3 regions of the Actinomadura sp. B10D3 genome follow, and region 1 is predicted to be linked to each of the others. Evidence: riboswitches for the same ligand, from Rfam matches in the RefSeq annotation. Region 1 holds a riboswitch; each other region holds the start of a gene.
The links. Region 1 has a riboswitch for cyclic di-AMP ahead of ABGB11_RS37965 (hypothetical protein). Riboswitches for the same ligand answer to the same signal wherever they lie in the genome.
Positions count from the first base shown of each region.

Region 1 (10,154 bases):
CGAGGCTGAACACCCCGGCGGCCTCGCCCGGCCCGCGGGTGAACGTGGGCGTCATCGTGTTGCCGCGCACCAGCCGGTGCGCGCCCTCGAAGGCCGGGCAGGCGTACAGCCGGGAGGACACGCCGAACGCGGGCTCGGCCCAGTCGTCGAACGGCGAGGTCACGGAGATCTTGCGGTGCGAGATCGCGGTGAGGGTGCCGTCGCGCCGCGCCCCGAGCCGGACGTGCTGCTCCTGCTCCTCGCGGTGCCCGCACGAGGTGAACATCTGCTCCCGCGGCACCACCAGGCGCACCGGCCGGCGCACGTGCCGGGCGGCCAGCGCGGTGAGGGCCACGTGCGGCCAGACCATCGCCTTGGACCCGAACGCGCCGCCCACGAACCGCGTCAGCACCCTGATCTTGGACGGGGACATGCCCAGGAGGGCGGCGACGGTCAGCTGCACGGCCTTGATGCCCTGGCAGGAGTCGTACAGCGTCAGGCGGTCGCCCTCCCAGACGGCCGTGGTGGTCAGCGCCTCCAGCGCGTTGTGGTGGTTGGCGGCGAACCGGAACTCGGCGTCGACGTGCACATCCGCCTCGGCCAGCCCGGCCTCGACGTCCCCGCGGCGCGACCGCGCGGGCAGGAAGCCACCGAAGATCATCTCCGGCTCGTAGGCGTCCGCGCGGCCCTGCTCGACGGTGGTCACCGACGGCGCCTCGGCGTAGGCGACCTCGACGAGCGCGGCGGCGTACTGGGCCTGCTCCAGCGTGCCGGCCACCACGATCGCCACCGGCTGGCCCGCGTAGTGCACCGTGTCGTCCTGCATCGGGAAGAAGGTCTCTCCCGGCGCCGGCCCGCCCATCAGTGACGGCACCAGCGGCACGTGGCCGACCTTCGGCAGGTCGTGGTGCGTCAGGACCGCGAGGACGCCGCCGGCGCGCTCCGCCGCAGCGGTGTCGATCGAGGTCACCCGGCCACTGGCCACGCGGGCGCCGACGATCCGGGCGTGCACCAGGCCGGGCGGCGAGATCTCCCCCGAGTACCGGGCGGTGCCGGTGACCTTCTCCGGGCCGTCGACGCGGACGGCCTCCTGCCCGATGGATGCGCTCATCGCTCGTCCCCGTCCGTGAGCACCGCCAGCGCGCGGACGATCGTCCGCCGCGCCAGCTCGACCTTGAAGGAGTTCAGGGGCCGCGGCACGGCCGCCGCCATCTCGTGCGCGGCGGCCTCGGCGAACGCCTCGGACGCCGCCGGCCCGCCGGTGAGGCTCCGCTCGGCCGCCCGCGCCCGCCACGGCTTGGTCGCGACCCCGCCGAGCGCCAGGCGGACCTCGGCGAGGATCCCGTCCCGGACGTCCACCGCCGCCGCGACGGAGACGAGCGCGAACTCGTACGACGCGCGGTCGCGGACCTTCAGGTAGACCGACCGGCGGGCCGTCGGCAGCGCGGGGACCTCGATCGAGGTGATCAGTTCGCCGTGCTCCAGCGGGTGCTCGCGCTCCGGTGTGCTTCCGGGAAGCAGGAAGAAGTCGTCGATCGCGATGGTCCGCTCGCCGGCCGGGCCCCGGGTGTGCACCACCGCGTCCAGGGCGACCAGCGCGACCGCCACGTCGGACGGGTGGGTGGCGATGCACGCGTCACTGGTGCCGAGCACGGCGTGCCCGCGGTGGATGCCGTCCATGGCCGCGCAGCCGCTGCCAGGATCGCGCTTGTTGCACGGCGAGACCGCGTCGCGGTAATAGCCGCACCGGACCCGCTGGCACAGGTTGCCGCCCATCGAGGCCATGTTCCGCAGTTGCGCCGAGGCGCCCAGCAGCAGCGCCTGGGAGACGACCGGGAACCGCTCCACCACCCCCGCCGCCTCGGCGACGTCGCTCATCCGCGCCAGCGCGCCGATGCGCAGGCCGCCGTCCGGCAGGTCCTCGACCCGGTGGAGCGGCAGGTCGTTGATGTCAACCAGCACGTCGGGGCGCAGCACGTTCTGCCGGACGAGGTCGACCTCCGTGGTGCCGCCGGCGAGGAACGCGCCGCCCGGGTTCTCCCGGACGGTCGCGATCGCCGCGCCGATGTCGGCCGCCCGCGCGTAGCCGAACGGCCTCACCGCCGCGCACCGTCCCCGGCGTCGCGGACCTCGCGGATCGCGGCCCTGATGTTCGGGTAGGCCGCGCATCGGCAGAGGTTGCCGCTCATCCACTCGGCGATCTCGGCGTCGTCGGCCGCGTGGCCCTCGTCCAGCAGCGCGACCGCGGACATGATCTGGCCCGGGGTGCAGTAGCCGCACTGGAACGCGTCGTGGGCGATGAAGGCGGTCTGCATGGGGTGCAGGCCGCCGCCGTCCGGGAGGCCCTCGATCGTGGTGACCTCCCGCCCCTGACAGGCGACCGCGAGCGTCAGGCAGGCCAGCACGCGCCGGCCGTCCACCCGGACCGTGCAGGCCCCGCAGGTGCCCTGGTCGCAGCCCTTCTTCGAGCCGGTCAGCGCGAGGTGCTCGCGCAGCGCGTCCAGCAGGCTCACGCGCGGCTCGATCCGCGCCTCGCGCGTGCGGCCGTTGACGGTGAGTGCGATCGTGCGGGCCTCGGACCGGCATTCCAGCGGCGGTGCGTCGACGTCCATCCTGGGCTTCCTCAAATGCTCTCGATTACTGTGCGTTATGAGTCATGCCCACTTCGTGTCCGACTTCACGCCGGGTTTCTCTCTATGTAGCCGGTGCCTCCCTATCTAATAGGCTTGGTGGTCGTCTGATCCTGCCGAGGTACATCACCGCCACCCGGTCCGCCATCGCGATCAGCAGCCGCTGCCGCATGCCGCCGGAGAACTGGTGCGGGTAGGCCGACATGCGCGCCCCGGGGTCGGGGATGCCGGCCCGTTCCATCAGCTCGGCGGCCTTGGCCGCCGCCTCGCGCCGGGCGGCGCGGTCCAGCGTCAGCACGTCCTTCCCGGCGAGACGGACCGTCCCGCCCGCGACGTGCGCGACCGGGTCGAGCAGCCCGGCGACCGCCCGCGCGGTCATGCTCTTGCCGCAGCCGGACTCGCCGAGCAGCGCGAGGGTCCGCCCGGACCGGACGGAGAAGCCGACGCCGTCGACGGCCCGCAGCGTGCCGTCGGGGGTGCGCGGAGGCCCTCGGCCCCGCCGGCTACCTGGTGAACATCGCCCGCGGCAGCGTCGTGGACGAGCCGGCCCTGGTCGACGCCCTGGTGAACCGCCGCATCGCGGGCGCGGCCCTGGACGTCTTCGCCGACGAGCCGAACGTCCCCGCGGAGCTGCTGCCGCTCGACAACGTCCTGCTGCTGCCGCACATCGCCAGCGCGACCGACGAGACGCGCGAGGCGATGGGCGACCTCGTCTTCCGGAACCTCCGGCGGTTCCCGTCGGACGGAACCCTGATCACACCCGTGTGAGGAAGCCGGCAACGTGCGCCTGCCACCGGCGCGCGGACTCCAGGATCGCGGTCATCTCGTGGGAGCCGTGCACGTGGCCGTCCCACTGGACGACCTCCGCCGGAACGCCCGCCTCGGTGAGGCGCCGCCCGTAGGCCGCGCCGTCGTCGCGCAGGATGTCGAACTCCGCCGTCATGATCAGCGCCGGCGGCAGCCCGGACAGGTCCCCGGCCAGCAGCGGGGAGGCGTACGGGTCCGTCCTGTCCTCGGGGTCGCAGTATCGCTCGATGTCGGCGGCGAGGTCGTCGCGGGTCAGCAGCGCCGCCTCGGCGGGCTCGTTCACCGACGGCTGCTTCAGGGTGAGGTCGAGCGCGGGAATCTCCAGGACCTGCGCGACCAGTGCCGGTCCGCCCTGGTCACGGGCCATGAGCGCCGTCGCGGCGGCCAGGTTCGCGCCCGAGGAGTCCCCGCCGATGGACAGGCGGGCGGCGTCCACGCCCAGCCGCCCGGCGTTGGCGGCCACCCACCGGAGGGCGTCCCGGCAGTCGTGGACGGGCACGGGAAAGCGGTGCTCAGGGGCCAGCCGGTGCGCGACGGAGACCACCGCGCATTGGGCGTCGGCCGCGAGACGGGCGCACACGGCGTCCCGGTGGTGGAGTTCACCGAGCCACCAGCCGCCTCCGTGGACGTAGACGTGGCCGGGCAGCACGCCGGCGAGGTCCGGCCGGTAAACGCGGACGGTGATGGTGCCGCCCTCGACGGGGACCTCGTGGTCGGCGCAGGTGACCGGCGGCATGGGCAGCGCCACCGCCTTGACCCGCTGGTCCATGCCGCGGTGGATGAACGCGCGCCGTTCGGCGACCGGCGTCGACGCGCCGGGCATGTGGGCGCGGGCCTGCGCGACCCGGTCGAGCATCGGGACGAGCTCGGGAAGGACGGGCATCGCGCACCTCACTCGTTACAGTGACTGTAATCTTCGCCCCACTGTACCCGGAAGGATCACGGGTCGAGGGGGCCGGCCGCGAAGTCGTCCAGCCCGTGCGCGAGGAGGGCGAACGCCTGCTCGGCGACCCGGACCACCTCGGGCCCGTACTCGTCCGGCGAACGGCCGGACAGCGCGCCGCGGCGGAACGCGTCGATCGCGGCGCGGTGCACGGACACCAGGGCGTCCGCGACGATCCGCGGCCGCAGGTCGCCGGGGGCACAGCGCCGGTCGGCGGCGATGACGGCGGCGAGCCGGTCGGCGTACCGGGCCAGGACGGCCTGCTCGCGGGCACGGAGCGTCTCGCTGTCCGCGACGAGCGCCGCCAGCGTCCGGTGCCGTGCCCGGGCGGCCGGGTCGGTGGGCATCACGGCGTACCGGGCCAGCAGGTGGTCGCGGACCGCGGCGAGGACCGAGCGGTCTCCCCGGTCTTGGACGGCCGCCACCAGCGCCGCCTCGAACCGGGTGTCGTGGCCGTAGACCAGGTCTTCCTTGGTCGCGAAGTGGTTGAAGACCGTCTTCTCGGTCACGCCCGCGGCGCGCGCGACCTCCGAGACGGGGACGGCGTGGAAGCCGTGCTCCGCGAACAGTTCCATCGCCGCGGCGGCGATCCGCTCCCTGGTCCGGCGCTTGCGTGCCGCCCGCGCCCCCTCCTCGGCCACGTCCGCCACCTCTCGGGTCTTCACTACAGGCACTGTAACCAGCCGCCACAGACCGGCGCCGCGCGGAGGAGCAAGGCTGCGGCGGCGCGGGCATCACGTCCGCGGCGGGACCGTCCGCGCCGAGGGCGACCTGGACTTCCGTGGGACGCTCGCCGTGGACGGGCAGGCCTCACCGAGCGCTACTGCGTCGTCCTGGAGACGCTGTCGTCCTCGCCGGAGCTCTCGGTCACCTCGGGGACGGCGCCGCGCTGAGCCGTGTCACAGAGGCGGGGCCCAGCCGGGAGCCACCCGGCGCAGGCTGCCGAGATTGCCGCTGAGGACGTCGGTGTGGGGGATCACGAAGTCGCCGTTGGGGTGCCATCCGGTGAACTGCACGCCCATCACCCGGCCCGGCAGGAAGGGGGCCGCGGGCCCGCTGTGCAGCGGGGCCTGCGGCAGGTTGTTCCGGTCGTAGTGCGGCGAGTAGCGGACCTCGGCGCCCCAGCCGGGCCTGGCCTCGTCCGTCCCGAAGACGACCCAGTGGTCGGTGAGGACCTGGGCGCCCAGGTCGGGCACGGCCCCGGTGTGGCAGTCGATCGCGGGCAGCGCGAACCGGTCGGGATCGTGTGGGGAATACCACATGAGCAGCGGGTTCGCCGCGAGCGCCTCCCGGTTGTCGAAACAGCACAGCGCCACGGCGTAGCCCGGGTACATGGCCGCGTAGAAGTCGAACAGCGGGCGGTTGGCCGGGATCCGCTTGGGCGGCGGGACCTGCTCCAGGGCGTCGGGGATCAGCGTCGGATCGGTGGCGAGCACGACGGTGTAGACGTCGTGGTCGAAGACCTGGACCGGCGGCGGCCCGGCCGGCTGCGGAGCCGCCCCGTAGGCGCCCCCCGGCGCCCGCGGGACGGGGCGGAGCGTGTCCACCATGTCCCGCAGGATGCGGGGGCACCCGCTCGTGTCGATGAAGTTCGCCTGCGTCATGCCCGCGGCGGGCAGATGCAGCAGCATCGCGTTCGGTCCGGGGGCGAGGTTCTGCGCGGTGTTCTGGTAGCCGAGGACGTGCACCCGCCCGTGCTCGCCATGGTTCCGCAGCCCGTGGTACAGGATCGTGCCGGTGAATCTGGCCGGCGCCGCCGCAACGCACATGCCGTCACCCTCCCACGAATCCATCCGCACCCGTGCAGGGCCGCCTCAGGGCCTCCGGATCGCCCACCGGCGGGGCGCTGAGGCCCAGTTCTAGCCCGCTGACCTGCGGCTGAGTGATTTGATGCGGTTTGCCTTTCTTTGGGGTTGCCTGTAGCTTCTCGCTCATCAAGGCGCCCGCCAGGCGCTTTCGACCAGCGTGTCCCTTGTGGCACGCGGGCCTCACCGGCACCGCCGGGAGGCCGGCGGCGCGATCCACGCGTCGCCTCGCGTCAGCCCGATGCGTCGCACGGGTCCCCCGACCCGTCCTCGCGCCGACCATGCGCACGCCGGAACGTGCAGGCGCCGAGAGCACGCCGGGACGAGACGCCCCATCGCGGCCCCGCCCCCGGGGCCGCCTCACCACACATCACATGCCGCTCTTTCGCACACGGGACGACAGGGTCCCGTGGACGGGCCCGAGCGCCCAAGGATCGCAGCGGCAACGCCGAGTCCGCCAACGCGCGGAGCCGGGGACCCAACCACGCACTGGGGTGAATCGACCTGCCCAGCAGGCCGTAGGGCGACTTCCACGCCCGAATCCGTCAGCTAACCCGGTAGGCGGCTTGGAAGCCAAGGAGCCCCCCTGTGACAGGCAAGCACAGCAAGTCCCGTGGCCCCCTGGGCCTGACCCCCCGCGCCGCCGGCGCCCTCGCCGGTCTCGCCGTCTTCGGCGGCGTGGCCGCGACGACGGCGCACGCGGCGGTGTCGCCCGCTTCGGGCGGCGACGACAAGGCGTCGGCCGTCACGGCCCACGTCGTGAAGGAGCCCACCGGGAAGAAGGCGGAGGCGAAGAAGGCCCCCGCGAAGAAGGCCGCCGCCGACTCCGCCGGCGGCGAGAAGATCGACGCCCGCTCGAAGGTGATCGCGCGGGCCAGGACGTGGCAGCCGCACTCCGACGACCGCGTCCCCTACAGCCAGGTCAGGACCCACGAGGGCTACCGGGCCGACTGCTCCGGCTTCGTCTCGATGGCGCTGGGGCTGCCCAAGCCGGGCCAGAACACCGTCGGCCTGACGTCGTCGAAGTTCACCAAGCGCATCAATATGTCCGAGCTCAAGAAGGGCGACCTCGTCATGGACGCGGAGGGGACGAACACCACCCGCCACGTCGTCATCTTCGAGAAGTGGGCGAACAGCAAGCACACGGCCTACTGGGCGTACGAGCAGCGCGGCCGGTACGGCACGGACTACCGGACGCGCGACTACGGCCTGGACGCGGGCAGCGAGTACAAGGCCTACCGTCCGACGAACCTCTGAAAGAACGCGAAACCACCCGGCCGGGCACCTCCCCCGGCCGGGTCTTCGCGTATGGGCGCGCCTGAACTTCGCGTCACGTCCAGGTGAGGCGTTCGCTGAGGAGCGCCTGTTGCGCGGGATTGGCGGTGAGCGCGAGGGCGCGGCGGTCGGCCGCGTGCGCTTCTCTCCGGCGGCCGAGGTCGCGCAGCAACTCGGCGCGGGTGGCGTGGTAGAGGTGGTGGCCGTCGAGGGCCTTCGCGAGCGGGGCGAGTTCGTCCAGCGCCGCCGCCGGGCCCTGGACGTACCGGACGGCGATGGCGCGGTGGAGGCGGACGACCGGCGTTCCCGTCATGTGAAGGAGCATGTCGTAGAGGACGAGGATCTGGTCCCAGTCGGTGTCGTCCCAGGTGGGAGCCTCGGCATGGCACGCGACGATCGCCGCCTGGACCTGGTACGGGCCGGGAGCGCGCATCGCGGCGGCGCGCTCGATCAGCCGTCCGGCCTCCTTGACCGCGTCGTGGTCCCACGTCGCGCGGTCCTGGTCGCGCAGGAGGACGAGGCGGCCGTCGTCGTCGAAGCGGGCGGCGGTGCGCGCCTGGTGGAGCCGGATGAGCGCGAGCAGGCCGAGGACCTCGGGCCGGCGCGGCATCAGCCAGGCGAGCTGCTCGGCGAGCCACCGCGCCTCGTCCGCCAGGTCGCGGGCGTGGCCGCGGTCGCCGCGGCTCGTCAGGTACCCCTCGTTGAACAGCAGGTACACCACGGCCAGCACCTGGCCGACCCGCTCGTCCAGCTCGTCCTGGGCCGGGATCCGGTACGGGATCCCCGCGTCGGTGATCTTGCGTTTGGCGCGGGTGATGCGCTGCCCGACGGTCGCCTCCGGGACGAGGAACGCGGCGGCGATCTGCCCGGCCGTCAGCCCGCACACCGTCCGCAGCGTCAGCGCGACCTGGGCCGCGACGGGCAGCGCCGGATGGCAGCAGGTGAAGATCAGCTTGAGCCGGTCGTCCGGCTCGCCCGGCACCGGCCACTGGAGCCGGGCCAGCTTGTCGCGGTAGGCGGCCTGGCGGCGCAGCAGGTCGATGCCGCGGCGGCGGGCCGTGGTGAGCAGCCAGGCGTCCGGATGCTCGGGGACGCCCTCCTCCGGCCAGCGCCGCAGCGCGGTCTCGACGGCGTCCTGCATGACGTCCTCCGCCGCGGCGAAGTCGCCGAGGACCCGGACCAGGCAGGCGGTGAGCCGGCCCGCGTGCTCGCGCAGCACGCGGGCCAGCTCGGCGTGCGCGGGCTCGGCGTGCGCCGGGTCCATCAGGTCAGCGGGCGGATCTCGATCAGCGGGCACGCGGGCCACGTGCGGGCGATGGCCAGCGCCTCGTCCAGATCGGCGACCTCCACCTCGGCGTATCCGCTGACGACCTCCTTGCCCTCGACGAACGGGCCGTCGGTGAGGACCGCCTCTCCCCCGTCCAGGAGCATGGTGGTCGCGGTGTGCGCGGGCTGGAGGTGCCCGTGGTGGGTGATCTTGTCGGAGTGCCGCGCGAACCATTCCGCGACCTGCTCGTAGGACGCCTGGCGCTCACCGTCGGTCATGCCGGCCAGTTCCTTGGCGAACTTCTCGGTCTCGACGAACATCAGCACGTACTTCATCGGTCTCCCCCTCAGGCGGCGGGCAGCGGAGCGTACAGGTCGACGCCGTTGCCGTCCGGGTCGAGGACGGTGGCGTACCGCATCCCCCAGAAGGCGTCCCACGGCTCCTTCGCACCGGTGTACCCGGCCGCGGTCAGCTCGGCGTACGCGGCGTCCACGTCCGCCGGGCTCGCCGCCTGGAAGGCGAGGAACGTCCGGGGCCCGCCGGACGGCGGCGTCCATCCGTCGACCGTGGGGCCGCGGAACTTCTCGGTGTCGAGCATCAGGTGCAGCCCTCCGGGCAGGTCGCAGTCCGCGTGGTCGGGGTAGGACGCGTCCACGGTGAGCTCCAGCCCGAGACGGCGGTAGAAGGCGACGGCGGCGTCCATGTCGGACACCACGATGTCGATCGTGTTCATCGTCAGATCCATGGCGTGCTCCTTTCAAGGGGTGTCACCCCCTAGACGATCGGGAGACACCCGGATCCGACATGCCTGGGAGAATCCCTCACAGCGGTCTCGGGCGCGGGCAGAATTCGGATGTGGCCAAGAGATGTTTCTGCGGTATCGGCGCACGGTACCGGGACTGCTGCGGACGGTTGCACCGGGGCGAGGCGTCCGCCGGAACCGCCGCCGAATTGATGCGGTCGCGGTTCAGCGCGTTCGCGGTCCAGGACGAGGCCTACCTGCTGAGCACCTGGCATCCGGCCACCCGCCCGGAGCGGATCGGGTTCGACGACGGGACGCGCTGGACGCGGCTGGAGATCGTCCGGGTAGAGGCGGGCGGACCGGACGACGACAGGGGCGTCGTCGAATTCCGCGCCCATTACCTGGCGGGCTCCGAGCCGGGAGAACTGCACGAGGTCAGCAGATTCGTCCGCCATGACGGCTTCTGGACCTACGTCAGGGGAAAAGTGATCTGACAATCCCCCGCGCGGGCAGGCCGGTTCGGTCGCGCGGGGGAGGAACGGCCTCCCCACCACTGCGAACGTTGTGGAAAGCGGACGACGGACGTCCGCGGAAAAGGGGATCCACATGTCGCGGAAAAGGCGTGTACTGATCGCCGGAGTCGCCCTGCTCGGGGCCGTGGGAGCGGTCGGGACCGGCAGTGCGATGGCGCAGGACAACGACGCGA
Region 1 is NZ_JBDPLY010000039.1:12,453-22,606, forward strand. It holds gene ABGB11_RS37925 (xanthine dehydrogenase family protein molybdopterin-binding subunit) at 1-1,090, opposite strand, end outside; gene ABGB11_RS37930 (xanthine dehydrogenase family protein subunit M) at 1,087-2,079, opposite strand; gene ABGB11_RS37935 ((2Fe-2S)-binding protein) at 2,076-2,591, opposite strand; gene ABGB11_RS37940 (ATP-binding cassette domain-containing protein) at 2,674-3,072, opposite strand; partial or broken gene ABGB11_RS37945 (NAD(P)-dependent oxidoreductase) at 3,108-3,377, shown strand; gene ABGB11_RS37950 (alpha/beta hydrolase) at 3,364-4,299, opposite strand; gene ABGB11_RS37955 (helix-turn-helix domain-containing protein) at 4,356-5,024, opposite strand; gene ABGB11_RS37960 (hypothetical protein) at 5,259-6,128, opposite strand; cyclic di-AMP (ydaO/yuaA leader) riboswitch at 6,601-6,743, shown strand; gene ABGB11_RS37965 (hypothetical protein) at 6,753-7,421, shown strand; gene ABGB11_RS37970 (DUF6596 domain-containing protein) at 7,495-8,703, opposite strand; gene ABGB11_RS37975 (YciI family protein) at 8,703-9,041, opposite strand; gene ABGB11_RS37980 (VOC family protein) at 9,053-9,451, opposite strand; gene ABGB11_RS37985 (YchJ family metal-binding protein) at 9,562-9,942, shown strand; gene ABGB11_RS37990 (hypothetical protein) at 10,055-10,154, shown strand, end outside.

Region 2 (10,154 bases), on a different contig from region 1:
CGTTCGCGGCCGCCCCAGACCCGCCTCGACGATCGTTCGGGCCGCGCCGTCGCGGCGCTCGACGCAGGGCTGCGGCTCCGGGACGCCGGTCACGAACGCGATGCGCTCGCGGCCTATGCCGAGCAGGTACGCGGCGGCGATCTCACCGCCGGCGACATGGTCGACCTGGGCGGAGCAGGTGTCGGACGACGCGCGGTCGATGAGCACCACGCTCATGCCGGTCGCCCGCAGCCGGGAGATGTCCCCCGACCCCATCCCGACCGGGATGATCAGGACGCCCGCGGCGCGCTGCTCGACCAGGAGGTCCAGCGACCGGCGCTCCTTGGCGGCGGAATGGTCGCTGGACAGCCAGAGGGCGTCGTGGCCGGCCGCGTTGAGCGCGGCCTCGGCGCCGCGCGCGACGTCGGTCGCGTACGGGTTGGTGAGGTCCTCGACGACGATGCCGAAGGCGCGGCGCGGCTGGTCGTGGAACTCGCCCGCGGTCCGCTCGGGGCCGCGGCGGAGCCGCCGCGCGGACTCGTTCCGGACGAATCCGAGCTCCTCGATCGCCGCGCGAACACGGTCACGGGTAGCTTCGGCCACGAGGTCTGGCCGGTTTAGGACATTCGAAACGGTCCCAACTGAGACTCCAGCCCGCCTCGCGACTTCGCGAATACTGGTCTGTGGCAACTCGCTCCTCGTCCCGCTCCGTGGAAGTTTTCCCAGGTAGTGGAGTTTTTCACGGCGTCGCGCAGAATGCACGGTCACGGACCGTGGCGAATCGTGCACATCCCGCCATCGTTGAACGCTTGACGGGCCGGATCCGGCCGCCTAGCGTTCCGAGCCGAAGCGTAGCTTGAAACGATTCACGATCTTCGTTCAGCAGGAGATCCGGTGACTTCGACGAGAAGGGGCGGGTACGGATGGCTGGCGACCTCATCCCGTCTCCCTCGGCAGGCCAACGACTGAATCGTCACCCGGAGTTCCCCCGTACACCCCCGCAATCGGCCAGGCGGCCACCTCCGGCCAAGCTCGCGAGACAGCAAAGGAAACCGATGATCTAAGTCCGGAAGGGCTCCGGACCCGGCAACCCAACGCGCGTACAGATCGAAACCCGTGCCTGTGCAGCGGACGGCTGCATCCCCGCGGTCATCACCACGGACGAGGGAGGACGGAGTGGAAACAGCCACACTCGCACGTCGTGGCACCGACGATTTCGGGCTGAGCGAAGAAGAGATCCGGCTGCTCGCCCAGATCGCCAGCGGTGTCACCGCCGATGTGGCGGCACGCAAGCTGGAGTTGAGCGCACGGACCTTGCGGCGCCGGTTGCGGACGATCTGCGACCGGCTGGAGGTCAACACCCCTATCGAGGCCGTGGTGTGGGCGGCCCGGAGGCAGCTCATCTAGCCGAACCCCCTGGCGCTCGTCTGGGGACGGCGAGCGCATCGGCGACCAGCGTCATCAAGGAACACAGCGTCATCAAGGAATCAGCCGGCACGTTCGAATCCCGTCCGACCCCGCGGCGGCGGCGCCGCGACCCCTGGCAGGTAGGTCCCTGCAGGAGGCGTCGCCGCGGACGGTGTTCGGGTGCCGATGGCGGTACCGATGGTTTTGGGCCGCCGGCGGTGCGGACCCGCGACCGGGTCAGGCGACCCGGACACCGCCGGCGAAGGGCCGTCCCGCCATGGGGGCGATCTTGACGACGTCCCCGGTCTGGGGGGCGTGCAGCATCTTGCCGCCGCCGACGTATATGCCCATGTGGTGCAGGTCGGCGTAGAAGAACACGAGGTCGCCCGGCTGCAGCTGGCCGCGCGACACGTGGGTGCCGGCGTTCCACTGGCTGCCGGTGTAGTGCGGCAGGTTGATGCCGACCTGCTTGTAGGCCCACATCGTCAGGCCGGAGCAGTCGAAGGTGCTCGGGCCCGCGGCGCCCCACACGTAGGGGCGGCCGATCTTGGTCATCGCGTACCGGAGCGCCTGCGCGGCCTTGCCGGTGCCGACGACGGGGAGCTTCGCGAGCTGGGTGGGGTCCTTGTCGACGAGCTTGCCGCGGACCTTCTCGTAGGTCCCGGTGACCTTCTTGCGCTGCGACTCCAGCTGCGTCCGCAGCTCCTTGACCTGCTTGGCGCGCGCCTCGGCGGACTTGCGGGCCCGCTGGGCGGACTGCATGGCCTGCATCAGGCCGAGCACCTGGGTGCTGTCCTGCTTGGCGAAGTAGTGGAGGGTCGCGGCCTGGTCGAGGACGGCCTGCGGGTCCTGGGAGGCGACGAAGGAGACCGTGGGGTCGGAGCCGCCCTGCATGTAGCTCGTCGCGGCGAGGGCGCCGACCTTCTGCCGGAGCTCCTCCAGCGACTTCTCCTGCCGCTCGGCGTTCTCCTTGGCGACCTTGGCCGCGCGCTGCGACTGGGAGAGCTTGACCCTCAGCCCGTTGTACTGCTCGGTCAGCTGCTCCAGCTGGTCGGCGAGCTTGAGCGCCTTGGCCCGGAGCTCCTTGGTGGACGGCTCGGGGTCGGCGTGGGCGACGGCGATCCTCTGCGGGGTGATCGCGTGCGGAGCGGCCGAGACGGCGATGAGCGCGCCGGCCACGACGGCCGCGCGGCCGCGAAATCGCGAAAGGGAAGCAGACCGCGATCGCTGCACGAATTCTCCTCTCCTCATCCGCCTACCGGGTTAGCTGACGGGTTGGGACCGGAGCAGCCCCTCCGCGAGCACGCCGGCATCTGCCGTGCGCTGCGGATTCACCCCTGACGGCGTCAGCCCAGGGGCGATCCCCCGAACGCTCCGAAAGTGGGTCCCCGGCTCCCCGGGGCGCTGGGTGCGGCCCGCGGACTCGGCGGTTCGGCCTCCGTTCTGCGGTCGGCCGATGTCAGCGATGGACACTAACGGAACCCGCATTGGATGCCAACCGGAACATGCGAAATCCCAGGTCGTCGCGATGGCGGGCGGGGGAACCACCGGTTCGGCACCCGTGGTCGGCGGCCGGGCGCCGGCGTTGGATAATCTCGCTTGCTTGTGGAAGTCGTGATCCGGCGGGCCCGCACCGCCGACGTCCAGGAAATCCGCAGGCTGGTCGATCTGTACGCCGGATCGGGGCGCCGCCTGCTGAAGAAGACGACCGTCAAGCTGTACGAGGACGTACAGGAGTTCTGGGTCGCCGAGGACGTCCAGCACGGGGCGCCGGGCCGCATCATCGGCTGCGGCGCCCTGCACGTGATGTGGGAGGACCTGGCGGAGGTCCGCTCGGTCGCCGTGGACAAGGGATACGGCGGGCGCGGAATCGGGCACCGGATCGTGACGCGCCTTCTCCAGACCGCCAGAGAACTCGGCGTCCGGAGGGTGTTCTGCCTTACCTTCGAGGTGGACTTCTTTGCCCGCCACGGCTTCGAGCAGATACTGGGGACTCCGGTTGCGCCGGAGGTGTACGAAGAACTTCTCCGCTCCTACGACGATGGCGTGGCAGAGTTCTTGGACCTCGACCGGGTCAAGCCGAATACGTTGGGCAACACCCGGATGTTGCTTCGCCTGGAGGACTGACCCAAATGAGCGATTCCCCTCACCGCGGGCGGCCTTACCGGCCCCAGCAGGGCCAGGGTTCGTACGGCCCCCCGCCCCCGTATCAGGCCCAGCAGAGGCAGCAACCCCAGCAGCAGTGGCAACAGCCCCAGCAACAGCAGTGGCAGCAGCCTCAGCAGCAGTGGGACCAGACTTACGAGGCCCCCTACGACGAGTACGGCGCCCATGGCGGTGGCGATCCGGTACTGGCCCCCATCTACCGGCGCGCGGGCGCACGGATCATGGACAACGCGCTCGTCGCGGTGTTCGGCTTCGCGCTCGTCCTTCCGGTGACGATCGGTGCTTTCGGCCTGGGCAAGCCAGGCAGCAAAACCGAGGACGAGGGGGGTGTGTGGAACTGGCCCATCATCTTCACCCTGTTCTGCGTCCTGTCCCTGCTCCCGTTCATCTACGAGGCCGTCCAACTGTCCATGTGGGGACGGACGCTAGGAAAGCGGGTCCTGGGGCTGGGAATCGTCCAGGCGCGTCCGGCAGGTAGCCCCCTGACGACGACGCAGGCGATCTGGCGGGCCGGCATCACCCACATCGGCTACCAGCTCGGCGTCTTCTTCTTCCTCGTGTTGGCGGTGATGGTGTGGGACTACGCCGCATACGGGATGGTGCTGGTCTGGGCGGGTGCGCTGATGGCCTACCTGTGGGCGATCTGGGACCAGCCCCTGCACCAGTCACTGCACGACCGCTTCGCCGGCACGCTCGTCATCGATGAGCGGGTCGCGTACGACGAGTACTCCGAGTACGCGGAGTAGGACCGCGATGGCGGTCCCGCTCGCCGAGCCAGGCCAGCGCCTCCTGGCACGTGTCGTCGACACGCTCGTCGTCGGCGTCCCCGTGATCCTCGTCGTGCGCGCGTTCGTCTCCGGCCCCGCGGTGGACGTCGTCGCTCCGCCCGTCCTCGCCGGATGCATGCTGGTGTACGAGGCCGTCCAGCTCGCCCTGTGGGGGCGGACGCTCGGCAAGCGCGTCGCGGGCATCGAGGTCGTCGCCGCGACGCGCCAGGAGGCCGATCAGCCGTCGCCAGGGGGTGCGGGGGACGCGGAGCCCGGCCCCGTGCCCTTGATTCCCGCGTCCGTGCCCGGATTCGTGCCCACGGCGGCCTCGTCGGGAGGCGAAGGCCCGGCCGGAGAACGCGGCGCGTCCGGGAAGCGCGCTCCCGCCGGCGCGCGCTTGGACGTTCTGCATGCCGTTGCCCGGGCCGCGGTCTATTCGCTGCCGATCGCGCTGCGCCCGATTCCCGTTCTCGGTCTGCTCGCGAGCATCTTCTGGGTCGGGAACGCGGGGATGCTGTTCGAAGGCACGCGCCGCCAGGCCGTCCATGACAGGCTCGCCGGGACGGTCGTGGTGAAACGGCCGGACTCCGATTCCCCGGCCTTCTGACGGCCTCTCCGAAGCGCCTGGAAGATCTTCCCGGCCGTCCCGCGGGCTCGTTCCGGTTACGGACCCGAATCGGAGTGGGATGTGTCTCGTCCCCGGACGCTCCCTCCGTTTGGAAGTTGCCCGCGCGCGCCGTTGCGGGAACGCCCTAGGCGTCGGTTGTTAGGCGGTAGTGGACTTACTTCGGTTGGGACGCCGTCTCACTCTGAACGGACCTTTCGCGCGACATGCCCGCCGCGAGGGGAGCGGAGCCGGGACGCGGCGCCGGCGGGTCTTGGCGCCCGGTCCAAGAAGTGGGACGGGCGGTGGGATTGTGCCTTGATCTCCCGATTTCAGATGAACCATGGCGGGCGGGTTCCGGGCGGCGGATCCCGGGCCCGCAACTTCCTCCGACCACGACATGGCAACAGATTTCGACGACGGGCCGTTCCTCGTTATCCCTCCACATCGGCCGGTCAGAGCCTGATCAGCCACGGCGCGCCACCGGCGCATTACCACCGGACGGCGGGCTTAGTGCGGTTACGGCGGGGTTAAACGGCAACAGCGGCGGCGCCGTCCCCAAACCCGAGCCAATCTGCGAACGACCCCGCAGGTCAGCGCGGTGGGCCGTGACGCGGGTCACGTCCCAAAACCTCGGTCCGGCCCGCCCGCGCCGGGAATTCATGGCGCCGGGCCGGCCGGTGCGTGCCCGCCCGCCGTCCGGTCCGCACCGGAAACGACGAGCCTGATTACGGCCGGTGCATGGCAAGGCGACTTCCCCGTCAGTGCCGGTTCATGGCCGGTAGGGCGACTTCGCGTCCGCGCCGGTTCATCTTGAGTGTTGGAATTGTCATCGGCGAAGTTCTCGGTATATCTTTGTCAACCGATTGAAGTTTGCTCCAGCCGAAAGGTCTGTCCCCATGGCACAGAAGGTTCAGGTGCTTCTCGTCGACGACCTCGACGGTGGCGAGGCGGACGAGACCGTAGCGTTCTCGATCGACGGCGCCTCCTACGAGATCGACCTCAGCGGCGCCAACGCGACGAAGCTGCGGGAATCGCTGCAGCCGTTCGTCGAGAAGTCCCGTAAGGCGGGCACGCCGTCGCGCCGCCGCCGGCAGCGGGGCGCGTCCAGCCGGGAGCGCAGTGCGGAGATCCGTGCCTGGGCCAAGAACAATGGCATCAAGGTGAATGAGCGCGGCCGGATCCCCGCCCACGTGATCGAGCAGTACGAGGCGGCCAACTGACCCGCCCGTCCTCCGCGGCCCGTCTCCGATCGTGAGACGGGCCGTTCGCTTGTGGCGTAGCGCGCGTGCGGTTCGGTGCGCCCCCGGTGAGGTACACAGGCCGCGCGGGTGGAAACTCCACCCCCATTCGGCACTCTCGGCCCGCGCCTAGACCTACCTGCGAAAAGCCCCCGTTCGCTTGGGGCGTAGCGGGAACATGACGCACCGATGCGGTAGTTGGATGAGACTGAACAGCGCATAGCTGGGGAACGTCTCCTGGTGGGAGTGCACCGGGCGGCCTCCTCGGGGCGGGCTAGCATGCGGAAGGACAGTTCCGGACGTTCCGGACTCTGCCCAACCGCTCTGTGAGGAGCGACGAGATGTTCGAGAGGTTCACCGACCGCGCGCGGCGCGTTGTCGTCCTGGCTCAGGAAGAGGCCAGGATGCTCAACCACAACTACATCGGCACCGAGCACATCCTCCTGGGTCTGATCCACGAGGGTGAGGGCGTCGCTGCCAAGGCCTTGGAGAGCCTGGGGATCAGCCTCGAGGCTGTCCGCCAGCAGGTCGAGGAGATCATCGGCCAGGGCCAGCAGGCGCCGTCGGGCCACATCCCGTTCACTCCGCGTGCCAAGAAGGTCCTTGAGCTGTCGCTGCGCGAGGCGTTGCAGCTCGGCCACAACTACATCGGTACCGAGCACATCCTGCTCGGGCTGATCCGCGAGGGTGAAGGCGTCGCCGCCCAGGTGCTGGTGAAGCTCGGCGCCGACCTGAACCGGGTCCGCCAGCAGGTCATCCAGTTGCTGCACGGCTACCAGGGCAAGGAGCCGGCCGCCTCCGGTGGCCCCTCGGAGTCGGCTCCGTCCACCTCCCTCGTGCTCGACCAGTTCGGCCGCAACCTGACGCAGGCCGCGCGGGAGGGCAAGCTCGACCCGGTCATCGGGCGGGACAAGGAGATCGAGCGGGTCATGCAGGTGCTGTCCCGCCGCACCAAGAACAACCCCGTCCTCGTGGGCGAGCCCGGCGTCGGCAAGACCGCCGTCGTCGAGGGCCTCGCGCAGAAGATCGTCAAGGGCGAGGTGCCCGAGACGCTGAAGGACAAGCAGCTCTACACCCTCGACCTCGGCGCGCTGGTCGCCGGCTCCCGGTACCGGGGCGACTTCGAAGAGCGGCTGAAGAAGGTCCTCAAGGAGATCCGCACCCGCGGCGACATCATCCTGTTCATCGACGAGCTGCACACGCTCGTCGGCGCGGGCGCCGCCGAGGGCGCGATCGACGCCGCGTCCATCCTCAAGCCGATGCTGGCGCGCGGCGAGCTGCAGACCATCGGCGCGACCACGCTGGACGAGTACCGCAAGCACCTGGAGAAGGACGCCGCGCTGGAGCGCCGCTTCCAGCCGATCCAGGTCGCCGAGCCGTCGCTGTCCCACACGATCGAGATCCTCAAGGGCCTGCGGGACCGCTACGAGGCGCACCACCGCGTGTCGATCACCGATAGCGCGCTCGTCGCCGCCGCGCAGCTCGCCGACCGCTACATCAGCGACCGGTTCCTGCCGGACAAGGCGATCGACCTGATCGACGAGGCCGGCTCGCGGATGCGCATCCGCCGCATGACCGCGCCGCCGGACCTGCGCGAGTACGACGAGAAGATCGCCGACGTCCGGCGCGACAAGGAGTCCGCGATCGACGCGCAGGACTTCGAGAAGGCCGCGGCGCTGCGCGACTCCGAGAAGCAGCTGCTCGGCCAGAAGGCGCAGCGGGAGAAGGAGTGGAAGGCCGGCGACATGGACGTCGTCGCCGAGGTCACCGACGAGCTGATCGCCGAGGTCCTCGCCACCGCCACCGGCATCCCGGTCTTCAAGCTGACCGAGGAGGAGTCGACCCGGCTGCTGCGCATGGAGGACGAGCTTCACAAGCGCGTCATCGGCCAGGAGGACGCCATCAAGGCGCTCTCCCAGTCGATCCGGCGTACCCGCGCCGGCCTGAAGGACCCGAAGCGTCCCGGCGGCTCGTTCATCTTCGCCGGCCCGTCCGGCGTCGGTAAGACGGAGCTGTCCAAGACGCTCGCCGAGTTCCTCTTCGGTGACGAGGACGCGCTGATCCAGCTCGACATGTCCGAGTTCATGGAGAAGCACACCGTCTCGCGGCTGTTCGGCTCCCCGCCCGGCTACGTCGGGTACGAGGAGGGCGGCCAGCTCACCGAGAAGGTGCGCCGCAAGCCGTTCTCGGTCGTCCTGTTCGACGAGATCGAGAAGGCCCACCAGGACATCTTCAACTCGCTGCTGCAGATCCTGGAGGACGGCCGCCTCACCGACGCGCAGGGCCGCGTCGTGGACTTCAAGAACACCGTCATCATCATGACGACGAACCTGGGGTCCAAGGACATCTCCAAGGGCGTCTCGATGGGCTTCGCCCGCCAGAACGACGAGCAGGGCTCGTACGAGCGGATGAAGGCGAAGGTGTCGGAGGAGCTCAAGCAGCACTTCCGCCCCGAGTTCCTGAACCGCGTCGACGACACGGTGGTGTTCCACCAGCTCACTCCGAAGGAGATCATCCAGATCGTCGACCTGATGATCGCCAAGGTGGACGAGCGCCTGCGCGACCGCGACATGGGCATCGAGCTGCGGCAGGAGGCCAAGGACCTGCTGGCCCTGCGGGGCTACGACCCGGTCCTCGGCGCCCGGCCGCTGCGCCGCACGATCCAGCGGGAGATCGAGGACAGCCTGTCCGAGAAGATCCTGTACAACGAGCTCAAGCCCGGCCAGATCGTGATCGTGGGCACCGAGGGCTTCGACCCCGAGAACAAGGACTCGGCGGAGAACGCCAAGTTCACCTTCAAGGGCGTGCCGAAGCCGTCGACCGTCCCGGACAGCCCGCCCCCCATCGAGGGCGCGGTCAACTTCAACAAGGACTGACGTCCCGCAAAGAGGCCCGCGGCGCTCCGCCGCGGGCCTCTTCGTCGTCTTGGGGCATCTCAGTCGGTCCGGTGAGATGTCGGAGGCGAGGCATAGTATTCGAACATGCGATCGAGTGTGGTCGGGGCGGCGGCGGAGTTCCGGCGGCGGAAGGCGCGCGTGCCGGCGAGCGAGGCGCGGGTGGCGGACGCGTACCGGCGGGATGTGCGGGCGCGCGCACCAGAGCAGTTCCCCATCTTCCGGTCGCGGCTGCAGGGCGAGTTGCTCGCACGGCTGCTGCTGGGGCCCGCGCGCGAGGTCTCCATGCTCGACCTGGCGGTGATGCTCCGTACCGACCTCGCGTCCGTGATGCGCGAGGCGGAGAGGCTGGCGCGGGCGGGCCTCCTCGTACTGCGCCGCACCATGGCCGGACGGGTGGTGGCGCGTGACACGAGCAGCCCGCTGTACGAGCCGCTCGCCCGCCTCCTGATGCTGACCTTCGGTCCCGCCGCGGTGGTGGCGGAGGAGTTCGGACGTCTGCCGTCGGTCCGCGAGATCTATCTGTTCGGCGCGTGGGCGGAACGCCACGACGGCGTCCCCGGCGCCCCGCCCGGCGACGTCGAGGTTCTGGCGATCGGCGAGATCGGCCCCGACCTCGCCTTCGACGCCGCCCAGGAGGCGGCCGCCCGGCTGGGCCTCCCGGTCCATCCGGTGGTCCGCACGCCGCAGCAGTGGCGGGACGACACCGACCCCTTCCTCCGCGAGATCCGCACCGGCCCCCTGACCGGGCTCTGACCACACCGCCTCGGCGGCCAAGGGCGTGTCAGGCGGCGGTGGCCAGCCAGGCGTCGATCTCCGTGTGGAGGCGGGTCTTGGTCGATGGCGGGGCGAAGGAGGCGCCGGCGGCCGCGTGGGCCAGCTCGGCGAGGATCGCGTCGTCGTAGCCGAAGGCGTCGCGGACCCGCGTGTACTCGGCGGTGAGCGGGGTGCCGATCAGCGCCGGGATGTCGGTGTTGAGGGTGACGACCAGGCCCGCTTCGCGGAGGCGGGGCAGCGGGTGGGCTTCGAGGGTCGGGGCGAAGCCGAGGGCGACGTTGGAGGACGGGCACACCTCGAGCGGGATGCGGCGCTCCCG
Region 2 is NZ_JBDPLY010000009.1:140,707-150,860, reverse strand. It holds gene ABGB11_RS16520 (LacI family DNA-binding transcriptional regulator) at 1-741, opposite strand, end outside; gene ABGB11_RS16515 (LuxR C-terminal-related transcriptional regulator) at 1,156-1,386, shown strand; gene ABGB11_RS16510 (NlpC/P60 family protein) at 1,624-2,565, opposite strand; cyclic di-AMP (ydaO/yuaA leader) riboswitch at 2,623-2,825, opposite strand; gene ABGB11_RS16505 (amino-acid N-acetyltransferase) at 2,986-3,513, shown strand; gene ABGB11_RS16500 (RDD family protein) at 3,519-4,298, shown strand; gene ABGB11_RS16495 (RDD family protein) at 4,306-4,926, shown strand; gene ABGB11_RS16490 (Lsr2 family protein) at 5,823-6,146, shown strand; gene ABGB11_RS16485 (ATP-dependent Clp protease ATP-binding subunit) at 6,506-9,040, shown strand; gene ABGB11_RS16480 (hypothetical protein) at 9,146-9,814, shown strand; gene add (adenosine deaminase) at 9,843-10,154, opposite strand, start outside.
Region 2: another riboswitch for cyclic di-AMP. It lies ahead of ABGB11_RS16510 (NlpC/P60 family protein); the one in region 1 lies ahead of ABGB11_RS37965 (hypothetical protein).

Region 3 (10,154 bases), on a different contig from region 1:
GGATGCGGTCCACCAGCGCGGAGACACGCGGCGCCTCCGCCGCCATGTCCGCGCGGTACGCCTCCAGCGCGGCCGCCGCCGCCACGACGGCCGGGACGTTCTCGAACCCGGGGACGCGGCGCGCCTCCCGCTCGTCGGCCGGCAGCGGCGAGCGCCACCGGGTGCCCTTGCGGACGGCGAGCACGCCGACGCCCGCGGGGCCGCCCCACTTGTGGGCGCTTCCGGCGAGGAGCGACCAGCCGCCCGGCACGTCCGCCCGGCCGAGGGACTGCGCCGCGTCCACGAACAGCGGCACGCCGGCGGCGCGGCAGGCCTGCACGGCCTCGGCGACCGGCTGGAGGGTGCCGACCTCGTGGTTGGCCGACTGCAGGCACGCGAGCGCGGTGTCCGGGCGCAGCGCCGCGGCGAACTCCGCCGGGTCGACGCGGCCCGTCCGGTCGACGCCGACCACGGTGGTCTCACCGCCGTCGCGCTCGTGCAGCTCGGCGGCGTGGAGCACGCTGGAGTGCTCCACGGCGCTCACGACCAGGTGCCGTCCGGTGCGCCGGCGCGCCTGGAGCCCCCCGAGGACCGCCAGGTGCACCGCCTGGGTGCCCGAGGAGGTGAACGACACCTCGTCGGGACGGGAGCCCAGGACGCCCGCCACCCGCGCACGGGCCCGGTCGAGCAGCATCCGGGTGGCGCGCGCCGTGCCGTACAGCCGCGCGGGGTCGGCCCACGCCGCGTCCAGCGCCTCCAGCAGCGCGGACCGGGCCGCCGGGTGCGGCGGCTCGGTGGAGGCGGCGTCGAAGTAACCGCCCGGCGTGCTCGGTCGGGCCACGCGGAAACACTAACCGGGCACCCGATCAGGGGTTCGCGCGACCCTCACGCTAGGGTGTCCACCACACGTGTAAACACTGATCTCACCGCCCGGCCGACCGGGCTTTCATCCGTGGGGAAGGCATTCCGTGAGTCCGACCCGCTCTAGGGAGCGGCGTACGCCTGTGCGCAGTCGCCGCGCATTGAGAAGCGCCGGCGTGCTGGCGCTGCTGGCGCTGTCCGCCACCGCGTGCAGCGGCAGCCGCCTGGGCATGCCCGAGCCGATCAGCGTCCAGGGCGAGCGCATGCTGAAGCTCTGGCAGGGCTCCTGGATCGCGGCGTTCGCGGTCGGGGCCGTCGTCTGGGGCCTCATCATCTGGGCGGTGCTGTTCCACCGCAAGCGCTCCGACGACCTGCCGCCGCAGGTCCGCTACAACATGCCGATCGAGATCCTCTACACGGCGGTCCCGTTCGTCATCATCGCGGTCCTGTTCTACTTCACCGCCCGCGACGAGAACTTCGTCGAGAAGACCACCAAGAACCCGCAGGTGGTCGTGGACGTGACGGCGTTCCAGTGGAGCTGGCAGTTCGACTACAAGGAGAAGGACGCCACGGGCAAGGAGCGGACGGTGGCCTCCGTCGTCGGCCAGCCCGTCGCCCCGAACGGGCCCGCCCCCGCCAAGCCGGTGATGACGATCCCCTCGGGCGAGACGGTGCGCGTGCGGCTGCACTCCAACGACGTCATCCACTCGTTCTGGGTCCCGGCGCTGATCTACAAGAAGGACGTCATGCCGGGCTACGACAACGAGTTCGAGTTCACGGCGAACAAGCTCGGCACCTATGAGGGCCGCTGCGCCGAGCTGTGCGGCGTCGACCACAGCCGGATGCTGTTCCAGCTGAAGGTCGTGACGCCCCAGGAGTTCGACAAGTACATCGCCGATTCGAAGCAGGCTTTGGCCGCGGGAGGTGCCAGGTGACCGCGACGAGTCACGCTCCGAGCACGCCGCTCGCCGCGCCGCGGACGAGCAAGGGGCGCATCCTCGCCTCGTGGATGTCGTCCACCGACCACAAGGTGATCGGCTACCTGTACCTGATCACCTCGTTCGTGATGTTCCTGTTCGGCGGCGTGCTCGCGCTGATCATGCGCGCTGAGCTGTTCGAGCCCGGCCTGCAGGTCGTCAGCAACGAGCAGTTCAACCAGCTGTTCACCATGCACGGCACGATCATGCTGCTGATGTTCGCGACGCCGCTGTTCGCCGGCTTCGCCAACGTCGTGATGCCGCTGCAGATCGGCGCGCCGGACGTGGCGTTCCCGCGCATGAACATGCTGGCGTACTGGCTGTTCCTGTTCGGCAGCCTGATCGTCATCGCGGGCTTCCTGACCCCGGGCGGCGCGGCGAGCTTCGGCTGGTTCGCCTACGCCCCGCTGTCGGACGCGGTGCGCTCGCCGGGCGTCGGCGGCGACATGTGGGTGATGGGCCTCGCCATGTCGGGCTTCGGCACGATCATGGGCGCGGTCAACTTCATCACGACGATCCTGTGCATGCGGGCGCCGGGCATGACGATGTTCCGGATGCCGATCTTCACGTGGAACGTCCTGCTGACGTCCATCCTCGTGCTGCTGGCCTTCCCGGTGCTCGCCGCGGCGCTGCTGGCCCTGGAGGCCGACCGCAAGCTCGGCGCGCACATCTTCGACGCCGCGCACGGGGGCGCGCTGCTCTGGCAGCACCTGTTCTGGTTCTTCGGGCATCCGGAGGTCTACATCATCGCGCTGCCCTTCTTCGGTATCGTGACGGAGATCCTCCCGGTGTTCAGCCGCAAGCCCGTCTTCGGCTACATCGGCCTGGTGTTCGCGACGATCAGCATCGCGGGCCTGTCCATCACCGTGTGGGCGCACCACATGTTCGTCACCGGCCAGGTGCTGCTGCCGTTCTTCTCCTTCATGACGTTCCTCATCGCCGTGCCCACGGGGGTGAAGTTCTTCAACTGGGTGGGGACGATCTGGCGAGGGCAGCTGACGTTCGAGTCGCCGATGCTGTGGTCGCTGGGCTTCCTGGTGACGTTCCTGTTCGGCGGCCTCACCGGCGTCATCCTCGCGTCGCCGCCGATGGACTTCCAGCTGTCGGACTCCTACTTCGTGGTGGCGCACTTCCACTACGTCGTGTTCGGCACCGTGGTGTTCGCGATGTTCGCCGGGTTCTACTTCTGGTGGCCGAAGTGGACCGGCAAGATGCTGAACGACACCCTCGGCAAGATCCACTTCTGGATGCTGTTCATCGGCTTCCACGGCACGTTCCTGATCCAGCACTGGCTGGGCGCCGCGGGCATGCCGCGCCGGTACGCCGACTACGCCAGCGAGTTCCAGGGGATGAACGAGGTCTCCACCTTCTTCTCGTTCCTGCTCGGCGCCTCGATGCTGCCGTTCTTCTACAACGTGTACATCACGTGGAAGCGGGGCAAGCGCGTCGAGGTCGACGACCCGTGGGGCTACGGCTCGTCGCTGGAGTGGGCGACGTCCTGCCCGCCGCCGCGGCACAACTTCAACTCGATCCCGAAGATCCGTTCCGAGCGGCCGGCGTTCGACCTGCACCACCCGCACGTGGGTGCCAAGGGCGAGCTGGCCGGGGCGAAGGGGGAGTAGCCGATGCGCGTCCAGGCGTTCATGTTCTACGGTTGCGCGGTCTTCTTCCTCGCCACCGACGTCGTGTACTGGCTCTGGTCCGAGGACTGGACGGGGACGACGGCGCTCGGGCTGTCGGTCGGCCTGGCCGGGCTCATCGGGTTCTACATCCACTTCACCGTCCGGCGCCTCGAGCGCGCCAACGCCGGGCCGCTGTACGAGGACGACCCGGAGGGCGAGATCGCGGACGCGGCGGGCGAGCTGGGCTTCTTCAGCCCGCACAGCTGGTGGCCGCTCTTCATCGGGCTGTCGGCCGCGGCCGTGGCGCTCGGCATCGTGTTCGGCTGGTGGCTGGTCGTTCTCGGCGCCGCCGCCGCCATTCTGTCGTGCATCGGTCTGGTCTTCGAGTACTACCGGGGTCATTTCGCCCACTGATCAGTAAAAGAACCCCATCGGGGGCCGGTGTCCGCTTTTTTGCGGGTACCGGCCCTTTCGAATACTGGGCGCCGTTTCCAGCGACCGGGCTGGGGAGGCGGACCGATCGCCCAGGAAACGACCGGGGGGTCCACATGCGGGTGGGTGGCTCAGGACCGGGCGGCCGGGGACGGCGCACCGCCGCCGTGCTCATCGGCGCCGGCTTGGCGGCGGGGGCCGCGTCGTGTTCGGGAGGCGGTGAGCCGGTCGCCGGGGAGGCCGTGCGGCTGGCGGTGTCACCGGGCGGGGGCGGCGGCAAGCTGCGTCCCGACAGTCCCATCGCCGTCGAGGCTGAGCGCGGCACGATCCGGAACGTGACGGTGACGGCGAAGGGCCGCCCGGTCGAGGGCGACCTGAACGCGGAGCGGACGCGGTGGCGGTCCCGCTGGACGCTCGAACCGGGGACGGCGTACACCGTCGACGCGACCGCGCTCGGCAGGGACGGGCGGACGCGCACCGTCCGCAGCGCCTTCTCCACGGCCAGGGTGAAGAAGACGAACCGCGTCACGCTGGAGGCGCCGTACAACAAGGAGACCGTCGGCGTCGGGATGCCGATCATCATGCATTTCGACCGGAAGGTGAAGGACCGGGCCGCGGTGGAGCGGGGCCTGGAGGTCACGGCCGACAAGACCGTCGAGGGCGCCTGGCACTGGTTCGGCGACCAGGAGGTCGTGTTCCGGCCCAAGACGTACTGGCCGGCGCACACGAAGGTGTCGTTCCGGGCGCACATCAGCGGCGTCCGCACCGGCGGGGACGTCTACGGCGGAAAGAACCACGCCCTCGACTTCAAGATCGGCGACTCGCACATTTCCACGGCGGGCGAGGACAGCCACAAGATGGTGGTGATGGTCAACGGCAAGAAGGCCCGCACCATTCCGACCAGCATGGGACGCGGCGGCGTCCGCAAATACACCACCACCAACGGGATCCACCTCACCATGGACAAGGAGGACCCCACGATCATGTCGTCGGACTGGGAGGGCTGCGGGCCGGGCTGCCCCGGGTACTACAGCCTCACCGTCTACAAGGCCGTGCGGATCTCCGACAGCGGCGAGTACGTCCACAGCGCGCCGTGGTCGGTGGGCTCCCAGGGGCACACCAACGTGAGCCACGGCTGCATCAACATCAGCCCGTCCCACGCGAAGTGGTTCTACCGGCTGGCCCAGCGGGGCGACCCGGTGAAGGTGACGGGCAGCAGCCGCCAGCTGGAGCCGGAGAACGGCTGGGGCTACTGGCAGCTCAAGTGGAAGGACTGGGTGAAGGGCAGCGCGCTGAAGCGGTCGGTGACGACGGCTCCGCACAAGGACGCGGCGACGCTGTCCGCGCAGCAGCAGGGTGCGGGCGCCCAGGCTCCGGAGAAGCAGCGGGCCGAGGGCGACTGACGCGGCGTCCCGTCAACGCCGTGTCTCCCTAACGCAGGGGCGGCGGGACCTGGACGCGGTGGATGCGCGACCAGTCCCGCGCCATGGCGATCCGGTCGGGGCCGGAGGGGTGCGTGAGCCAGAGCAGGTACTCCAGGCCGTCCGGGCTCAGATCGGAGATGTTGCGCACGGACAGCTCGTGCTGCATCGACACGAACGTCGACGGATCGCGGGTGAGGTCCAGGGCGTGCACGTCGGCCCGCGCCTCGATGTGGCGGCTCACGAGGTTCTGGACGGGGGCGGCGAGGTGCGTCCCCACCGTCACGAGGGCGAGGAGCAGTGCGATGGACCTCGGGTCCGCCGCCCCGCCGGGGGAGCCGGACGCGTCTCCCGGACCGGCGGCCCCGGCCTCGCCGCCGGGATCGAGTCCGGCGCGCCGCAGGAGGCGCGGAGAGGTCATCAGGAGGTACAGGACGCACAGCGCCCCGGCGATGCCCAGCGCGCCCACCAGCGTGCCGTGCAGGACGTCGTCGCGCTTGGCGTGGCCCAGCTCGTGCCCGACGATCGACTCGATCCGCGCGGGCGGCGACTTCAGCAGCGTGTCGTACAGGACGATGCGCCGGGTGGAGCCGAACCCGGACACGTAGGCGTTCAGGGACGTGGTCCGGCGGGAGGCGTCCGCGACGAGGACGTCCTTCACGGGCACGCCGTCCCGCTCGGCCATGGCCAGCAGCTCGGTGCGCAGTTGCCCCTGCGGCAGCGAGTGGAACTTGTTGAACACCGGCTCGACGGCGACCGGGTAGATGAACGACACCAGGACCACGAGGAGGAACCCGCCCGCGGCGGCGCCCGTCCACCAGTAGCGCGGGAAGCGGCGGATCAGCGCGTACAGCAGCAGCAGGGCGACCGTGTAGATGATCCAGGTGAGGCCGAGGGACTTCAGCTGGTCCGCCAGCCACGCGAGCCAGCTCTGCGTGGACAGCCCGTAGCGGCGCAGCACCGACTCCCGCCAGACGTCGAAGGGCAGCCCGGCGACGCGCAGCAGGGTGGCGACCGCGGCGGCGGCGATGATGATGCGCATCGGCCGCCGGCCGGTGCGGGAGGTGGCCCATCCGATGAACCGGGCGCCCAGCGGGGTGAGGCCGAGGACGAGGATCACCGCGAGGCCGGTGACCAGCCCGGCGTAGGCGGGCGGGTTGACGGCCGAGTCGAACGCCTTCGAGCGGGCGATCTCGGCGGAGGTGAAGTCCAGCGCCGGGTCGGCCCCGACGTGCCCGCCGGGGACCTCTCCCGGCAGCGGGTTCCAGGGCGTCGTCAGCGCGAGGACGGCGGCGACCGCCGCGAACAGGACGCCGCCGGCGACGGCCGCGGCGATCCGGGGCCGGCGGGAGCCGTCCGGTACGCCGGTGCCGGCGGCCCGGCTCTCGCGCGCGGCGCCCTCGCCGGTCTCCGTATCGCTCACGTGAGCTCCTTCTTCACGTAGTCGCGCCACATGCCGGTGAAGCGCTCCCGGGTGAGGCCGAGCACGTCCCGCAGCGCGGCGGCCTCCGGGGCGCGCCCGGCGGCCCGGTAGAGCCGCACGAGCGTCGCCTCACCGTACCGGCCGGCGACCATCCGGCAGGCGAGCCAGGCCTCCTGGTAGGCCTGGGAGAGGCGCGGGGACCCGCTGGAGAAGGCGGCGGCCCCGGGCAGGGCGGCGGGCACCCGCCCGGCGGCGACCTCGCGGCGCAACTCGCCGGCCGCCGCGCGGACGCCGATCTTGACCTGCCGGTAGCCGACGTAGTCCGCGAAGCCCTCGATGAGCCACAGCGGCGTGCTGCGGTCGCGGGCGCCGCCGGTGGCGACGTGGGTCAGCTCGTGCGTCAGGACGACCGTGCGGCCGAGGTCGTTGAGCCTGCCGAAGGTGGCGGGGGAGACGACGATGCGGTCCTCGCCGCGGCCCCCGGACGAGGGCGCCGGGGCGACGGTGGCGAGGGCCGCGATCTGGCCGAGGCTCTGCCCGGGGCCGGCGAGCGCGGAGGCCAGGCCCGGGTCGGCGGGGACGAGCGCGACCACCCGCCGTGCCCAGCCCATGCCGACCACGCCGGTGACGTCCGGCACGGCGGCGTCCAGCCGGGCCGCGATGCCGCGCAGGCCGGCGGCGTCTCCGATGACGAGGGCGGCCCGGCCCCGGGCGACGGCCAGCGGGCCCGCGTCCCAGATGTCGGCGTCGTCGGTCAGCCCGCGGGACGTCCCGTCGCCGGCGATCGTCCACGTCCCCCCGCGCGGGGCCAGCGCGAGGTAGCGGGTGCGGGCCACCTCGCCGCGGTCGAAGCCGCGCAGCCGGTAGCGCACCTCGACGCGGACGACGGCGTGCTCCTCGTCCACGGCCTGCGTGCCGACGACGCGCTCCCGCCATCCCGCCAGCGGAAGCGCCCGGAGGTTGTCGTACATCCGCGACTGGGCGGCCTGGAACTCGGCGGGCGCGTCGCCGACGGTGGCGAGGAAGGCCATGCGGTCGCCGTCGCGCACGGCCCGGGCGCGGTTGGCGAGGACGGCGGCGGCCGCGTCCGGGTCGATCGCGGCGGCCGCGCCGGAGGCCCCGGCACCGGACGGATCGGCGCGCCTCGTCTCGCCGGTGGGCGGGACGAGCAGCCCGGCGCCCCCGGCGAGCATCACGGCGGCCCCGCTCGCGCCCAGGGCGAGGGCCCTGCGGCGCGTCACGGGCCTGGTCCGCACGGCACGCTCCTCCACGCGGGCGATCCTATGCAGCCGGTGGTCAGGGCCGTGCCATCAGGACCGGTAGGCGGGGTAGCCGTAGCCGACGACGTCGTCGGCCGACCGCTTCTTGACCTGTACGGCGTTGCCGGTGTTGCCCTCGACCGCCTCGATGGTCCGGTCGTCGATCTTCTTGATCACCATGCCGACGTGCCGGATGTCGGTGACGTCCTTGCCGCCGTCCCAGGCGTAGAAGACGATCGCGCCGGGACGGGGTTCGGTGCCCCAGCGGCCCTGCTGCCGGAACCAGCGGGCGTGCGCGACCGTCCAGGCGTCGCTGCCGATCTGGTCGCGGAAGCCGATCTGCTCGCCCACCCAGGAGACGAACATGTCGCACCAGTTCGCGTCGCCGTAGGCGGAGAGGGAGCCGCCGTCGCGCGCGAGCGTCTCCTTCGCGCGCGCCGTGCGCATGTACCACTTCTGGAACTTGGTCTCGCCGCCGCCGTCCTCCTCGACGCCCACCTGGGAGCGTGCGAGCTCGATGGCTTCGGCGGCGGTCGGCCGCGACCTGCCGGAGGACTTCCCGGGCGCCTTCGCGGCCGGCTTCCGCGGCGCGCCCTTCCCCGGGTCGTTCCTCGCGGCCTTCCGGGCCCCGTCCTTGGACGAGTCCTTCGACGAGCCGCCGGAGGGCTTCTTGCCGGGGGCGTGCGCCGCGGTGGACGCGGCGGGGGCGGATCCGAACGGCAGGACCGACGCCTGCGCGGTGGCGGCGGCGGTGCCGAGCACGGCGGCGCCGACGATGAGGCCGCCGGTCGTCCGCCAGGTGAGGGGCAGGGGGCTCGCCTTGCGATGCCTGCCCGGGGTCTTCTTGCGGTGTGCACCTGGCACGCGGGGGTTCTCCTCGACTTCCATGCCGCCTACCGGGTTAGCTGACGGGTTCGGGCGTGGAAGCCGCCCTACGGCCCGCGGGCAGGCCGATTCACCCCGATGAGGACGTGATGGGTCCCCGGTTCCGCACCGGCCGCGCATGGGGGCACGGCGGTCAGCGGATTCGGCGGTGACGCGCCCGGGGGCGGGCGCGCCGGTTCGGATGGGGGGCTGCGGGCGCGGTCCGCGCGCGTGGGCGCGGGTGCCCGCGGAGAGCAGGGGGAAATGGGGCGTGGCCGCACGACGGGCGGCCACGCCCAGGTAACGCTGCGGAACTCACTCCTTCGCTTCTTCCAGACGCCTACCGGGTTAGCTGACGGGTTCGGGCGTGGAAGTGGCCCTACGGCGGGCTCCACCGGAACGGGGCCGGAGGAGACTCGCCGATTCACCCCGGGTGCCGGACGTCGTCCGGGACGGTTCCCGGACCCTGCCGGCGTGGGTCCCCGGTTCCGCACTGGGCGGACTCGGCGCTGCCGCTGCGATCCTGGGGGCGTGATGGGGCCCGGCGCGGGACCTGTCTCCCGCGTGCGAACGCGCGGCGCCTGTGTTGTGCGTCGGACGGCGGCCCGTCGCCGGGGGCCGTCCGGGGCCGCCCGTGGACACCCGCCGTGGCAGCGCTCTCAGCGCCATGCACGCTGCGGGCGTGCGCACGGGGGAACGGGAACGGCCGGGTCTCGCGTGGAGACCGCCGCGGCACTCTCGGGTGCCGCCGGACGACGCGTGGAGCGCGCCGTCCTCGGGGGGAGCGACGCGTGGCTCGCGCCGCCGTCACGCGGCGGCTGGATGCGCCGCGTGGGACGGGAGCGCCTGGTGAGCGCCCCGGGGCCACGGCGCCTGGAGGGCGCCGTGAGTGGTGACAAGGTACCAAAGCCCCAACAGAAGGCAAACCCCCCCAAAATCAACAACGGACCAGGTCAAGCCCGGTCCGTTGTCGGTGGAGGCTCCGGATCGCCGCCGTGGCGGGCCCGGAGGGCGCGGGTCAGGGGCGCCCGGCGCCGTAGTAGTTGCTCAGGTAGTAGCCCGAGGTGATGCTCACGACCTCGACGTTCTTGCCGGTGCGCGGAGCGTGGATCATCTTGCCGCCGCCCACGTACAGCCCGACGTGGCCGAGGCTGCTGAAGAACACCAGGTCGCCCGGCTGGAGGTTGCTCTTGGCGACCCGCTTGGTGGCCGCGTACTGGGAGTTGGTCGTGCGGGTGATGCTGACGCCCGCGGCCCCCCACGCCTTCATGGTCAGGCCGGAGCAGTCGTAGGAGTTCGGCCCCTCGGCCCCGTAG
Region 3 is NZ_JBDPLY010000003.1:99,173-109,326, forward strand. It holds gene ABGB11_RS06585 (cysteine desulfurase family protein) at 1-820, opposite strand, end outside; gene coxB (cytochrome c oxidase subunit II) at 1,017-1,775, shown strand; gene ctaD (cytochrome c oxidase subunit I) at 1,850-3,439, shown strand; gene ABGB11_RS06600 (cytochrome c oxidase subunit 4) at 3,443-3,853, shown strand; gene ABGB11_RS06605 (Ig-like domain-containing protein) at 3,988-5,274, shown strand; gene ABGB11_RS06610 (M48 family metallopeptidase) at 5,303-6,715, opposite strand; gene ABGB11_RS06615 (hypothetical protein) at 6,712-7,986, opposite strand; gene ABGB11_RS06620 (CHAP domain-containing protein) at 8,026-8,838, opposite strand; cyclic di-AMP (ydaO/yuaA leader) riboswitch at 8,849-9,001, opposite strand; cyclic di-AMP (ydaO/yuaA leader) riboswitch at 9,161-9,357, opposite strand; gene ABGB11_RS06625 (NlpC/P60 family protein) at 9,857-10,154, opposite strand, start outside.
Region 3: another riboswitch for cyclic di-AMP. It lies ahead of ABGB11_RS06620 (CHAP domain-containing protein); the one in region 1 lies ahead of ABGB11_RS37965 (hypothetical protein).